Regions from separate parts of the Embleya sp. NPDC050154 genome, predicted to be linked through region 1. Evidence: riboswitches for the same ligand, from Rfam matches in the RefSeq annotation. Region 1 holds a riboswitch; the other holds the start of a gene.

Region 1 (7,424 bases):
CGAACCTGCCGTATTGCTCGGGCACCGACTTATCCAGCCCGAGGCTGTGCTTGACCTGCGAAATCGCTTCCGGGCTGGGCGACTTGCCGACATACCGCGCGGCGAGTTGGTCGCTTGTGGCGCCTCCCAGACGCGGTATCAGGAAGAAGATGGCGAAGACCGCCATGGTGACGATCAACAGGAGCACCACCGCTCCCGCCAGCCGCCTGAGCAGATAGAAAATCATGAGCCGGCGACCCGGTCCGGTGCGGGGAGCGGGATCACCACTCCCCGCACCGGAACTGACGGGCCTTCACCTCTCCTTCGGGCTACTGACCTCGTCGCAGGCTTACTGGATACCGATGTTGAGGTAGTCGTACATCCCGGAGTACGCGGGGGTGACGACCAGGTTGGTCACGTTCGGCGGGCGGTAGAGCAGCGACTTGGTCCAGGCGAACGGGACCATCACCGCCGACTCCATGACCTTCTGGTCCAGTTGCTGCCAGATGGCCGCGCTCGCGTTCGGGTCGATCGTCCGCGTGGCCTGGTCGATCAGACCGTTGACCGCCGGGTCGTTCAGCTCGGACAGGTTCGTGCCACCGGCGGGCTTGATCGCCCGGCCGTCCACGATCTGCTGGAAGAAGCCGAACTGGGTGGGGAAGTCGGGACCCCACTGCATGAACATGATGCCGACCTTGTTGTCCGCCACCCACTTGGGCACACCGGCGAACTGGGTGAAGTAGTCACCCGAGGGGTACTGGCGGATCTCGATCTTGATGCCGACCTTGGCGAGCGCGTTCTGCACCGACGTGGCGCCCGCGACCTCCTTGGGCCGGTTGCTGCGCGCGGTGAGCACGGTGCTGAAGCCGTCCGGCTTGCCGCACTGCTTGAGCTCGTCCTTGGCCTTGGCCACGTCACCGGTGTGCTTGGCGCCGTTGGGGTACATGTCGGCGACCTTGGAGCCGGCCAGCGTCGGCGGCATCAGGTTGGTCGCGATGTCCGCGCCGACCTCACCGCCGACCGCGCGCTGCATCTGCGACTTGTTCACCGCGTACTGCACGGCGCGCCGGCAGTGCACGTTGTCGAACGGCGGGGTCTTCGAGCTGATCGCCAGGTAGGCGAGCGCGCCGGATACCGCGTCGTCCGAGTTCTGGGCCAGCTTCTGGTCGGTGAGGATCTTGTTCTGCGCGGCGGCCTGGACACCGGTGCCGACCACGTCCAGTTGCGCCGTGTTGGCGAACAGGCGGTTGTCGACGTCGTTCGCGTCCTGCTTCTCCAGGAGCTCGATCCGGTCCGGCAGCGCCTTGCGCAGCGGGTCGGTGCTCGGGTCCCAGTTCGGGTTGCGGACCAGGTTGACCGCCTTGCCGGGCTCGTACTGGCCGTCGACCATGTACGCGCCGGACGCGAGCGGGTGCTTGACGTACTCCTTGCCGGTGTCCTTGGCGCGCGGCACCGGCGCGGTCTGCGGGAGCGCGGCGAGGTAGTTGAAGTCCGCGAACGGCTCCTTCATCTTGAAGATGATGGTGTAGTCGTCCGGCGTCTCGATCGCGCTCAGACCCTGCTTGTCCGCGGAGTCCTTGTACGGGCCCTTGTAGGTGCCGTCCGGGTCCAGGTACTGGGTGAAGTACGCCGGGCCGTTGGGCAGGATCTCCTTGTCGAAGGTCCGCTCCACCGCGTACTTGACGTCCGCGGCCTTGACCTCGGTGCCGTCCTCGTACTTGACGCCCTTGCGCAGGTGGTACGTCCAGGTCTTGCCGCCGTCGTCGGTCTTGCCCACCTCGGTGGCCAGGTCCGGCGCGAACTCGTAGCTCGCGTTGCCCGGGGCGGGCCTGAAGGTCAGCAGCGGACGGGCCATCAGCCGGGAGAAGTTCCAGGCCGAGGCGTAGTACATGTCGCCCGGGTCGAGCGAGTCGAACTTGTCCGAGCTGACCAGCTTGAGCGTGCCGCCCTTCTTGGTCGACTGGTTGACGACCTCGGTGATGGCCTTGTTGCTCGGCGAGTACTTCTTCTTCGAGCCGCCGCCACCACCGCCACACGCGGTTGCGGCCAACGCGGTGACCGCAACGATGCCGATCAGCGCCTGGGCCCTGCGCCTGCGAGTTACCGGGTGTTTCATCGCTGGTCGTGCCTCCTCGTGGGGACTTGCCGGATATTCAGCGGCTGCGTGGGTCCAGGGCGTCTCGAAGCCCGTCGCCGAGCAGGTTGAACGCGAGCACGGTGATGAAGATCGTGACTCCGGGGACGACCATGAACATCGGGGCGTCCTCGTACCGCGGGACGGCGCGCGCGAGCATGCCGCCCCACGAGGCGGTGGGTTCCTGTACGCCGACCCCGAGGAAAGAAAGGGCGGCCTCGAACAGGATGTTCGTGGGAATGAGCAGCGTGGCGTACACCAGGATCGGGCCGACCAGGTTCGGCATCAGTTCCTTGAAGATGATGTGCCGGTCGGTGGCCCCGAGGCTGCGCGCCGCCTCGACGAACTCGCGTTCGCGCAGCGACAACGTCTGGCCGCGCACGATGCGGGCGATGTAGGGCCAGCTGAAGAACCCGATCACGAAGATCAGGACGGTGACCCGGAGTGTGTCGCCCTTGAGGCCGAACGCCTCGCCTTGGAGGCTGCTGCCGATCGCGATCGCGAACAGGAGCAGCGGGAAGGCCAGGAAGACGTCCATGGCGCGGCTGATCAGCGCGTCGACCCAGCCGCCGAAGTAGCCCGCGGCGGTGCCCAGTACGACGCCGATCACCACGGACAGGAGCGTGGCCAGGAAGGCCACCAGCATCGAGATCCGGGCGCCGTAGACGATGCGCGAGAAGATGTCCCGGCCGTTGACCGGTTCCAGTCCCAGGGGGTGGTCCCAACTGGCGCCGCCGAAGCTGCCGTTGGGGATGTTCAGCACCGGGTCGAGCAGGTCGTCGTGGTACTCGGTGGGGTCCCCGCCGATGACCGAGGTGATCAAGGGTGCGAAGATCGCTACGAGTACCATGAAGACGATCACCACGCCACCGGCCATCGCGACCTTGTCGCGACGGAATCGGGCCCACGCGATCTGACCCAGGGAACGACCCTCGATGCGTACGCCGGAGGATTCGGCGATCGCTTCGGGGTGCGCCTCTCGGGCCACACCGGTGGTCTCGATCGGTGCCGTCATGGATCGACCCTCCCCGCTCACGGATGCGACGGCGGCTCGGGATCGCCGATCCCGTCGCCGTACCCGGCATTGCGATCCCGATGATCTTCGGGATCTGTCGTCCGGGTGAGACTCCTCCGTGACGCGGGTCACCAACAGGGGTCGCGGAATACCTTTACTGAACCGTGATTACGTCGACACGATTCACTGGTTGATCCGCGTAGATCGGTCACGAAATCACAACAAGGCAGCGGTTGATGACGTGACGTCAGTTTTTTGGGGGCATCAGTGCCTGTTGCCCGCGATCGCCACTGTGTGCCGATCGTCGATCACCGCGTGTCGCGGGCGGCCTCGTCGAGCATGTCGATGCCGATGAAGGGGCGCGTGTGGTCGCGCATCCACGCGGCCACCGGATCGAACGGGTCGTCCAACGCGACCGAGGACAAAGTGAGTCCGGCCGGCGCCGCGGCCGAGGCGCGGGCCATCGCGTCCCGCATCCGCTGCATCGTGGCGGGCTGATTGTCCGTCAGGCGCAGCCCGATCACGAGGCGTTCGGGTCCGACCGCGGGTCGCACCCAGGCCCGGTGGGCGGCGCGCACGACCTGGGTCTGGAACAGTTGGCCGCCGAGCAGCGCGTAGAACGCCGGGTCCCACAACGTGGGTTCGCCGACCTCCAGCGGTCCGGCCATCAACCGGTCCAGGCCGCCGACGATGCGCCGCAGGTCGAGATAGGGCACGCCGACGCCGCCGCCCTGGGCGTGCGGATTCAGCCACAGGCCCCAGCGGTCGGTGTACAGCGAGGACGCGATCTCGGTGACCGGACAGACCTCGAACGAGCGGTCCCAGCCACTGAGACGCAGCTGTTCCTCGGACGTGAACGCCGGGGCGTAGCGCCACCCGGCCACGTCCATGTTCCCGTACTGCGCGTCCGGACTGCCCGGTTGCCCCTGCCACAACAACATCCACACGTGGGCGCCGGTGAGCGCTTCGAGCAACCGCTCGTAGGCGTCGTAACGCCCGGGTGCCACCTGGCTCAAGGCCTGCTCGACCTGGTTCACGACGTCCTCCCCGAATCCGAACCGATGTACCGATGCACCGATGTGCCGATGTCGCGCTGTCCGACGCGGGCTCAGCGCTGGTCGACGCGCAGGTAGAACGGCTGGGTCCGCTCCAGCATCCAGTCCCCCACAGGATCCTGTGCCACGTCCAGGAGCACCACGTTCACCGGCCAGGGACACGGGGCCCGGCCGAGCGCGCGCTCCAGGGCGCCGACCGCGGCCAGTCGGTCCTCCTCCTGCCAGCGGTCCAACTCGACGCCGATGAACAGGCACGGCGGGTCGTTCTCGATCACGCCCAGGCCGCGGCGGGCACTGAGCACGACCGGTACGTGGGTGAACTCGGCGGCGGCCGCGATCAGGAAGTCCATCGGCTCCTGCTCCGGCTCGTACAGCCGCACGCGCGCGCCGCGCGGGCCCGAGCCGGGCGGTCGGGCCAGCTCCAGCACGCCGGGCGGCGGGATCGGGATGCCCACCTCGCCGCCGGGGTTGACCGCGATGCCCACGTGCGGCGGCATGCCGCGGGCGAACTCGCGCATCGGCGCGACGGTGCACGCCATCGGTCCGGCGATCCGCCGGAACTCCTCCTCCGAGGAGAACACCGGGACGTACGGCCGGCCGTCGATCTCGGTGGTGGGCAGGGTCAGTTCGCTGTCGGCCGGGTTGCCGCCCTCGGGCAGCGGCACCCATACGTCCGCCTCGGCCAAAGCCTCGAAGAGGGCCTCGGCCCGGGACGGATCGCGCATCGCCGCGACGAGCGCGCTCTCCACGGGATTGGCCGGGAACGGCATGGTGGTGCTCCTCTGGTGTCCGCCGCAGTTTACTTCTCGCCCGATTGCCGTCGCCGGGACTGTCCCGGTACGGGGTCTGCGAAAACGATCCGGCCCAGGTGCCCGGCGGCCGATCGGTCGAGCAGCACGCACGAGGTGAAGCCGCCCGGAGCCGACGCCAGGGTGGGTCCCGCGTCCAGCCACGGCGACAGCCGGCCGAGCAACTCGCGCCATTCGCGGTGGTGCCGGGCGAACACCGGTGTGGACACCCCGCGCCCGCGTTCGCGCTGGCCGGAAAGCGCCTGTCGGGCGGTCACGTCCAGGAGCAGCGCGTGCGCGGAGCTGCCGCGCCGACGGGCCGCGAGCACCAGCATCCGGCGCAGGATCGGGTTGCGGCCGCTGTCGTGCACGACCACCGCACCGGGGCCGCGCAGTGCCCGGGCCACCTCGCCGTAGTGGGAGAGCCGCACCAGCGGCCGGTAGATCCGGTAGGGGATCCGCCCCGCCCGTACCGCCCAGCGGGCCCGGACCAGATCGGCGTCCAGGACGGCGACCCCGGCCCCGGGCGTGACCACGCGCGCGAGCAGCGTGCTCTTGCCGGCTCCCGGCAGGCCGGTGACCACGAGCACGCACGACGCCGGATAGGCCAGGACGTCCACGATCCGGTCGCCGATCCCCTCCCCCGCCCGATCACGCTCCTCCCGGAGGTCGTGCACGGACCGGGGGGTCAACACGCCGCCCGTCGCGGCGCCGGTATGCGCCCCCGCCGAGTCCGTCTCCACGAGTCCTCCCCTTGTCACAACCGTCATGCCCTGCGCATGGTGTCGCACCCATGGGTGCGCGCGCGTCCCGGTGATCCCTCGGACTCCGCGGGGCCCGGTCCCGGCGAGGTCCCGGTACCGGCGGGGGATTGACGTCACGCGCTAGCATGCCGGGCACAACCTCATAACGGCCGTCGACCCCACGCGGAAGAGTCCTCGCCCACGAGCGGGGCGCCGAAGGAGCAACTCCTCCCCGGAATCTCTCAGGCACCGATACCGCATGGGTCAGGCACTTCTGGAAAGCAACCACACCGCAGGTGTGGTTCACCCACGGTGCAAATCGCGAGTTCGACGCGATGAAGCTCTCAGGTTCCGATGACAGAAGGGGAGGGCACCCCACTTTTCGACCGACTCTGGTCGAAAAGGGCTGAAAGCCGTGGCAGGGAGCCCCCTTTGTTGTCGTATTCGCCGCAGTACCCGTCACCTTCCGCGCCGGCCGAGCGCGCGGCCGTTCGCCATGCCCGCGACCGGCCCGCGCCCTTGGCGTGTTCCCGCCGGCGCCCCCTCGAAGGAGCCTTCGCATGACCACCGACCGCCGGACCCCGCTCGACGCCGTGCACGACGCGCTCGGGGCCACGATGACCGACTTCGCCGGTTGGCGAATGCCGCTCCGGTACGGGAGCGAGCGCGACGAGCACACCGCGGTGCGCACCACGGCCGGTCTGTTCGACCTCACCCACATGGGCGAGATCGAGGTCACCGGCCCGGACGCCGCCCGCGCGCTCGACCACGCCCTGGTCGGTTTCGTGTCGAAGATCGGGATCGACCGCGCCCGGTACACGATGATCTGCACCGAAGAGGGCGGCATCGTCGACGACCTGATCGTCTACCGGCTGGGCGACGAGCACTTCGTGGTGGTGGCCAACGCGTCCAACGCCGACGTGGTCGCGGGCAGCCTGGCGTACCGCTCGGAGAAGTTCGACGCCACCGTGCGCGACGCGTCCGAGGAGTACACGCTGCTCGCCGTGCAGGGCCCCGCGTCGACCGCGATCGTCGGCTCGCTCACCGACGCCGACCTGCCCGCGCTCAAGTACTACGCGATCCTGCGCACCGAGGTCGCCGGCGTGCCCGTACTGCTCGCGCGCACCGGCTACACCGGCGAGGACGGCTTCGAGCTGTTCGCCGCGCCCGGCGACGCGGTCGCGCTGTGGGAGGCCCTGCTGACCGCCGGCAAGCCGCACGGCCTGGTGCCGGCCGGCCTGTCCTGCCGCGACACGCTGCGCCTGGAGGCGGGCATGCCGCTGTACGGCCACGAGTTGACCCGGGACACCACCCCGTACGAGGCCAACCTGGGCCGGGTGGTCCGGCTGGACAAGCCCGAGGACTTCGTCGGGCGCGACGCGCTGGCCGCCGCGCAGGAGGAGGTGCGCCGCACGCTGGTCGGTCTCACCTCGCCGGGCAAGCGGGTCCCGCGTGCGGGCTACCCGGTGGTGGACGCGGAGACCGGCGAGAAGGTCGGCGAGGTCACCTCCGGCGCACCCTCGCCCACGCTCGGCGTGCCGATCGCGATGGCGTACGTGAGCACGGACCGGGCCGAACCGGGCACACGCCTGGCCGTGGACATCCGCGGCAAGGCCGAGCCGGTCGAGGTGGTCGCACTGCCGTTCTACAAGCGGGGCTGAGGTCGGCCGACCCGCCGACCGGAACAAACCATCACAAAAACACCTGAGG
Region 2 (7,424 bases), on a different contig from region 1:
ATAAGTTTCGGGCAACTCTCGACCGAAGGTCGAGGTGCGACCGGCACGGGTCAGGAGGCCGACGTGGTGGTGTGCGGCGCCTGCGGGCATCACAATCCGCCCGGCGGCCGGTTCTGCTCCAACTGCGGCGCTCGGCTGGGCGCGGGCGCCGAGCGCGCGTCCGAGCAGACCTCGACCATCTCGATCAGCGGCATCGAGGCGCTGGACGCGGAACCCGCTCCCCGCGAGATCCTCACCCCCGAGGCGCAGGCCGCGGTGGACGCGCTGCCGCCGGGAACCGCGCTGCTCGTGGTGCGCCGGGGCCCCAACTCCGGCAGTCGCTTCCTGCTCGACTCGGACCGCACCACGGCCGGTCGGCATCCGCAGAGCGACATCTTCCTCGACGACGTCACGGTCTCGCGCAAGCACGCCGAGTTCCGCCGCACCCCCGGCGGCTTCGCGGTTGCCGACGTGGGCAGCCTGAACGGCACCTACGTGGGCCGCGAGCGGATCGACGAGGTTCCGTTGGCGCCGGGCGACGAGGTACAGATCGGCAAGTACCGACTGGTCTTCTTCCCCAGCCGCCAAGGGCAGATCGGGTGAGTCCGGCGGCGGCCGGATCGGTCTCCTTGAGCATCGGCGGGGTGTTGACCCTGCTGCGTCCCGAGTTCCCGGACATCAGCATCTCCAAGATCCGGTTCCTCGAGGCGGAAGGGCTCATCGAGCCGCAGCGGAGCCCGTCGGGCTATCGCAAGTTCGGCCCCGCCGACATCGAACGACTGCGCTACGTGCTGCGGGTGCAGCGCGACCGTTACCTGCCGCTCCGGGTGATCAAGGATCAACTGGACGCGATGGATCGCGGGCTCGAACCGGCCGGCCCGACCCCGGCCGAATCCGCACGAGCGCAGGACGCCGAAGGCGATCCGGACTCGGCCGGTCGGGAGGGCACCACGGTGCTGCTCGACCGGCCGGGCCTGATCGCCGCGGCCGGCATCCAGGACACGGACCTGGCCCGGCTGGAGGAATTCGGCCTGATCCAGCCGCGCCGTCCACGACCCGGCGCCGGCGGCGACGGCGAGCAGGCGGTGGTCTACGACGGCGACGCGCTGGTGGTGGCCCGGCTGGTGGCCGCGCTGGGCCGCTATGGCGTGGAGCCGCGCCACCTGCGGCAGACCAAGGCCGCCGCGGACCGTGAGGCCGCCCTGGTGGAACAGATCGTCGCGCCGCTCCTGCACCGCCGGGGCGCCCGCGCGAAGGCGGGCGCCGAGGAGACCGTACGCGACCTGCTCGCGCTCACCTCGCGCCTGCACACCGTCCTGGTCACCACCGCGCTCGCGCCCCGCCTGGGCCGCTGACCCACGCCGCCCGCGACGGGCGCCGATCGGGCCGCGAGGCGGACCGTGACGTGAACACCGGATCACGAAGAAAAAACGACGAATCCCCGACCTATTCGGCCCCCGGGGATCGGTGACCGACAGCCGAGCGCGCTAGTGTGGCGATGTGAACGAGCTAGAGGTTGTGGGCGTCCGGGTGGAGATGCCCTCTAACCAGCCGATCGTGCTCCTACGGGAGACGGGGGGCGATCGTTATCTCCCCATCTGGATCGGCCCGGTAGAGGCGACGGCCATCGCGTTCGCCCAACAGGGCGTGGTACCCGCGCGTCCTCTGACGCACGATCTCTTCCGGGACGTGCTGGAGGCGTTGGGGCAGGAATTGACCCAGATCCGGATCACCGACCTGCGCGAGGGCGTGTTCTACGCCGAGCTGGTCTTCTCCGGCGGCGTGGAGGTCAGCGCGCGCCCGTCGGACGCGATCGCGCTCGCGCTGCGAACCGGGACGTCGATCGTCGGCAGCGACGCGGTCCTGGACGAGGCGGGCATCGTGATCCCCAACGAGCAGGAGGACGAGATCGAGAAGTTCAGGGAGTTCCTGAACGACATCTCGCCCGAGGACTTCGGCACCACGAGCCAATAGTCGGCCCGCCGCGGCCGGGTGCACGTCCGGAACCGCCGACCGTCCCGCCCGCCGCTCCCGGCGAGGCGGTAGCGGGCGGCGGTTTTTTCGCGTCCGGGACCGGTCGGCTCCGCCCCGGGTGCGCCGGCGCGCCGTCGATCACGCCCGATCCGGCTCGATCCGCTTCGATCAGAGGCAAAGCGGCCAGACCTACCCCTGGGCAACCGGTTCAAACCACTCGTGCGAGCAGCGTCACTCGGCGTGCCGAACGGCCCGGTCGTTGACGCGCTGTTGGTGACTGCCTACCGTCGAAATCGACAGTTCCGGGATGACCCCTGCGCGTTGCACCTCGCCGCCTGCGGCCCGGGACTGAAAGAGACTCTCCGCGCCGTACTCGGGCGTGGGGAGACGAAAGGGAGGTCGGCGTGAGCAGCACCGGCGACATCACGGCGGCGGAACGCGCCCGCACGGCACGTCCTCTGCCGGCGACCGACCCCGGTGCGGGCCCCCGGCGGCAGGACGTCACGCCGCCCGGCACCCCGTCGGAGGACGTCGGTTACCGGGGCCCGACGGCGTGCGCGGCGGCCGGCATCACCTATCGCCAACTCGACTACTGGGCCCGCACCGGCCTGGTCGAGCCCACGGTCCGCCCGGCCCACGGCTCGGGCACGCAGCGGTTGTACGGCTTCCGCGACATCCTGGTGCTGAAGATCGTCAAGCGGCTCCTGGACACCGGTGTCTCGCTGCAGAACATCCGGATCGCGGTGGCCCACCTGCGCGGACGCGGGATCGGCGACCTGGCCGGGATGACCCTGATGAGCGACGGTGCCAGCGTGTACGAGTGCACGTCGTACGACGAGGTGATCGACCTGGTCCAGGGTGGTCAGGGGGTCTTCGGGATCGCCGTGGGGGCGGTGTGGCGCGAGGTGGAGGGCTCGCTCGCGCAGCTCCAGGGCGAGCACACCGGCACGGGAGAACCGATCACGCAGGTTCATCCGGGTGACGAACTGGCACGCAGACGCAGGGACAAAGCGGTCTGAGCCGCCCGGGGGAGGGTGGGAACCGGTTCGCCGGGCAGGACGTCCCCATGGACGTGATCCTTCGTCGGCCGACCCTGCCGCGCTCGCGGCGGGCCCAACGGCGCGGCTATCAGGCCGCCGTCCTGCTCGCCGTCGCCGGGCTGACCCCGATCACGGGGCTGCATCTGTACGCCGGGAACCGGGTCCGCACGGTGGCCGACGTGCCGCACGAGGACGTCACGATGGTGCTCGGCGCGGGCGTGCACGGGGACCGGCCGTCCGATCTGCTGGCCCGCCGGCTCGACGTCGCGCTCGCGTTGTACCGGGCCGGCAAGACCCGGGTGATCCTGGTCAGCGGTGACGGCGGGGACAACCGCTACGACGAGACCAGGGTGATGCGGCGCTACCTCGCGGACCGGGGAATCCCGCAGCACCGGATCGTGACCGACGAATCGGGATTCTCCACCTGGGAGTCCTGCATCCGCGCCAAACGCGTCTACGGGATCGACCGGGTCATCGTGGTCACCCAGAGCTTCCATCTGCGCCGTGCGCTCGGCCTGTGCCGGGCCGCCGGGATATCCGCGTACGGCGTCCCGGACGAGTCCTTCGCGTGGGGCCACATCGGGCCCACCGTGTACGGAACCGGTCGCGAGACGCTCGCCGCGATCAAGGCGGCCGGGCAGATCGTGCTGAAGCCGGATCCGCGGGTGATAGGCCCCGAAAGCGACGAGATCCGACGCGCCCTGAGCGGTTGAACGCGCGTTCTGTCGGACCCGTGCGTCATCATTGCCCGGTGTGAGACATGCCCCCGGCATCCTCCACCTCGACATGGACGCGTTCTACGCGTCGGTGGAGCAGGCCGCGAAGCCCAGCCTGGCCGGCAAGGCGGTCATCGTCGGCGGCATCGGCGCGCGCGGCGTGGTGGCCACCGCCTCCTACGAGGCCCGGGTGTTCGGCGTGCGCTCGGCGATGTCGATCGGCGAGGCCCGCCGGCGCTGCCCCAACGCCGCCTTCCTCAGCCCGCGCTTCGCGCTGTATCGCCAGGTCAGCGACACCGTGATGGAACTGCTGCACCGGCTGTCGCCGCTGGTGGAGCCGCTCAGCCTGGACGAGGCGTTCGTCGACCTGGAGGCGGGCCCGCACGGCGGCACGCTGGACACCGAGCGGGTCACCGAGATCGCGGTACGCCTGCGCGCGGACATACACGCGGCCACCGGGCTCACCTGCTCGGTCGGCGCGGCCACCTCCAAGCTTCTGGCCAAGATCGCCTCCGAGGCGGACAAGCCCGACGGGTTGTGCGTGGTCGTGCCCGGAACCGAGCGGGCGATGCTCGACCCGCTGCCGGTGCGCGCGCTGCCCGGGGTCGGCCCGGCCACCGGCGACGTGCTGCGCCGGGCCGGCCTGGACACCGTGGCCGACCTGGCCGCGGTCGACGAGAGCGAACTGGTCCGGCTGCTCGGCCAGGCGCACGGACACGGCCTGCACGTTCTGGCCGCCGGGCTGGACGCGCGCCCGGTGGTCGCCGACCGGGACGCGAAATCGGTGTCCGTGGAGGACACCTTCCCCACCGACCTGGTCGACCGCGAGCGCATCACCCGGGAGCTGGACCGGCTCTCGATCCGGTGCGTGGAGCGGCTGCGCGCCGCCGGGCGCTCCGGGCGCACGATCGTGCTCAAGCTGCGCCGCTACGACTTCAGCACGCTGACCCGCTCGGAGACGCTGCGCGGGCCCACCGACGACCCGGGGGTGGTGCGCGAGACGATCCGCCGGTTGGCCGCGCAGGTGGACGTCACGGGCGGCGTGCGGCTGCTGGGGGTGGGTGTCGGCGGGCTGGCCGACTTCGCCCAGCAGGACCTGTTCGGCGCGGCCGAGCCGGAGCCCGCCGAGCCGGACGAGCAGGACGAGGAAGGCGCGGAGGGAGACCGGGAGGTGCCGGTACCGGCCGCCCCGAAGCGGGTCTCCTGGTCGCCCGGTCAGGACGTGGTGCACGAGGAGTTCGGGCCCGGCTGGGTGCAGGGCAGCGGCGTCGGGCGGGTCACCGTGCGGTTCGAGGTGCCGGGTGGAAAACCGGGCCGGGTGCGCACGTTCGCGATCACCGATCCCGCGCTGCAACCGGGGGAACCGATTCCGCTGCCCGCCGCCGACGGGGGATAGCCGGGGCGATCCGGGGCAGGCGCCGGGCAGACGACTCCTCGGGGGTGTCCTCACAATGACTGATGTCAAAGAGCGGCCGGCGCGAGGGCAGGGTGCCTTCCGATCGGTTCGCCGCAGGCTCGGCCTGCCGGCCTTCCTGGTCACACTCCTGGTCGGCTTCATCGTGCTGGCCCTGGTGCTGGTCGGCTTGGTCAACCTGCTGCCCGGCAAGTTCAATCCGTTCGGCGAGACCACCAAGGACCACAGCGGACCGGTGATGCTCAAGGCCGTGCAGGATCTCAGCCGCTACGAGGCGGTCAGCGGCACCTTCCAGGTCGTGGTCGACCTGGAGAAGGACGCGAAGTTCCTGCCGGACGCGGTCCGAGGCCAACGCACGCTGTTCGTCGGCGTCGGCCAGGTGGGTGGTTTCGTGGAGTTCGGCGGGATCGGCCAGGACGCGATCCAGACCTCTCCGGACAACAAGAGCGTGACCATCAAACTCCCGCACGCGCGGCTCGCGCCCGCCGCGCTCGACCAGAAGAACAGCCACGTGATCGCCCAGGACAAGGGCCTGTTCGACCGCTTCGGCGACTTCTTCTCCAGTAATCCCGGCGACCAGCAGCAGCTCTACGTGCTGGCCACCAAGAAGATCGACGACGCGGCGAAGACCGCCGGACTGGTGGAGCGCGCGGAACGGAACACCACCGGTATGCTCCAGGGCATGATGCGCTCCCTGGGCTACACCACGACCACTGTGACGTACGCCTAGTGCGAAGCCCCTGGTGGGTGTCACGCTGATACCGTTGAAGCCGCCCATTACGTTCGCGCGGGAGAGTCCTCGTGTCGTGCACACGAGGCGCCGAAGGAGCAACTCCTCCCCGGAATCTCTCAGGCACCCGTACCGCGTGGTCGTGGGCACTCTGGAAAGCAGGATCCGCGGATGGCTCGCCGAGCCGGGTCGGATCCTCGCCGACGGTGCAAACCGCGCCCGCGGGAACCGGTCCGACCGGTCCTCCCGGGCGCGGTGAAGCTCTCAGGTACAGATGACAGAGGGGGAGGCCGGTGGACGCGCGACCCGCGTGTCCGTCCAGGAGCGATCCAGGAGGCCTTTCGCGATGACCCCGCGCACCCCTGCCCCGCGTGCTCACGCCGTACTCCCCTCCGGCCCCGGCTCGTTGACCGGCTTGGAGGCCGCGTCGCCGTTCACCGGCCGGCACATCGGTCCGGACACCGACGAGCAGGCGAAGATGCTCGCCGCGATCGGCTACGGATCCCTGGACGAGCTGACCGACGCGGCGGTGCCCGCCGCGATCCGCGCGCTGGAGGGCTTCGAGCTGCCCGCCGCGCGCAGCGAGGCCGAGGTGCTCGCCGAGCTGCGCGAGCTGGCCTCCCGCAACAGCGTGCTGACCTCGATGATCGGGCTCGGCTACCACGGCACCTTCACTCCGCCGGTGATCACCCGCAACGTGCTGGAGAACCCGGCCTGGTACACCGCCTACACGCCCTACCAGCCGGAGATCTCGCAGGGCCGGCTGGAGGCGCTGCTCAACTTCCAGACCGTGGTCACCGACCTGACCGGCCTGGACGTGGCGGGTGCCTCGCTGCTGGACGAGGCCACCGCCGCCGCCGAGGCGATGACCCTGGCCCGCCGGGCCGGGCGGGCCAAGAGCGACGTGTTCGTGGTGGACGCGGCCACGCTGCCGCAGACGATCGCGGTGGTGCGTACCCGCGCCGAAGCGCTGGGCATCGAGGTCGTGGTCGCCGACACCGCGCGGGGGCTGCCCGAGGGCGGCTGCTTCGGCGTGCTGCTGCAGTACCCCGGTGCCGACGGCCGGGTCCGCGACCTGACCCCGGTGATCGAGGCCGCGCACGCGCAGGGCGCGCTGGTGGCGGTCGCCGCCGACCTGCTCGCGCTCACCGTGCTGCGCGCGCCCGGCGCGATGGGCGCCGACATCGCGGTGGGCACCAGCCAGCGGTTCGGCGTGCCGATGGCCTTCGGCGGCCCGCACGCGGGCTACCTGGCGGTCCGCGAGAAGCTCACCCGCAGCATGCCGGGCCGGTTGGTCGGGGTGTCCGTGGACGCCGACGGCGCGCCCGCCTACCGACTCGCGCTGCAGACCCGCGAGCAGCACATCCGCCGGGAGAAGGCGACCAGCAACATCTGCACCGCGCAGGTCCTGCTGGCCGTGATGGCGGGCATGTACGCGGTCTACCACGGGCCGGACGGGCTCACCTCGATCGCGCGCCGCACGCACCGGTATGCGGCCGTGCTCGCGGCCGGACTGCGCGCGGGCGGCGTCGAGGTCGTACACGGCGACTTCTTCGACACGATCACCGCGC

Evidence for each region. A riboswitch is a leader RNA that binds a small molecule or an ion and turns the genes downstream of it on or off. The one in region 1 is predicted to bind glycine.
Region 2: it holds a riboswitch for glycine, as region 1 does, so the genes downstream of both, gcvP (aminomethyl-transferring glycine dehydrogenase) here and gcvT (glycine cleavage system aminomethyltransferase GcvT) in region 1, are expected to answer to the same signal.

Annotation. Positions count from the first base shown of each region.
Region 1 is NZ_JBITJP010000037.1:49,233-56,656, forward strand. Features, by position in the region: gene ACIBSV_RS45585 (ABC transporter permease) at 1-226, opposite strand, end outside; gene ACIBSV_RS45590 (ABC transporter substrate-binding protein) at 329-2,095, opposite strand; gene ACIBSV_RS45595 (ABC transporter permease) at 2,133-3,128, opposite strand; gene ACIBSV_RS45600 (enhanced serine sensitivity protein SseB C-terminal domain-containing protein) at 3,437-4,165, opposite strand; gene ACIBSV_RS45605 (enhanced serine sensitivity protein SseB) at 4,237-4,953, opposite strand; gene ACIBSV_RS45610 (AAA family ATPase) at 4,983-5,714, opposite strand; glycine riboswitch at 5,889-5,982, shown strand; gene gcvT (glycine cleavage system aminomethyltransferase GcvT) at 6,275-7,375, shown strand.
Region 2 is NZ_JBITJP010000027.1:86,365-93,788, forward strand. Features, by position in the region: gene ACIBSV_RS40345 (FHA domain-containing protein) at 64-582, shown strand; gene ACIBSV_RS40350 (MerR family transcriptional regulator) at 609-1,334, shown strand; gene ACIBSV_RS40355 (bifunctional nuclease family protein) at 1,480-1,953, shown strand; gene ACIBSV_RS40360 (MerR family transcriptional regulator) at 2,358-2,972, shown strand; gene ACIBSV_RS40365 (vancomycin high temperature exclusion protein) at 3,020-3,706, shown strand; gene ACIBSV_RS40370 (DNA polymerase IV) at 3,747-5,105, shown strand; gene ACIBSV_RS40375 (DUF4230 domain-containing protein) at 5,161-5,853, shown strand; glycine riboswitch at 5,902-5,998, shown strand; gene gcvP (aminomethyl-transferring glycine dehydrogenase) at 6,200-7,424, shown strand, end outside.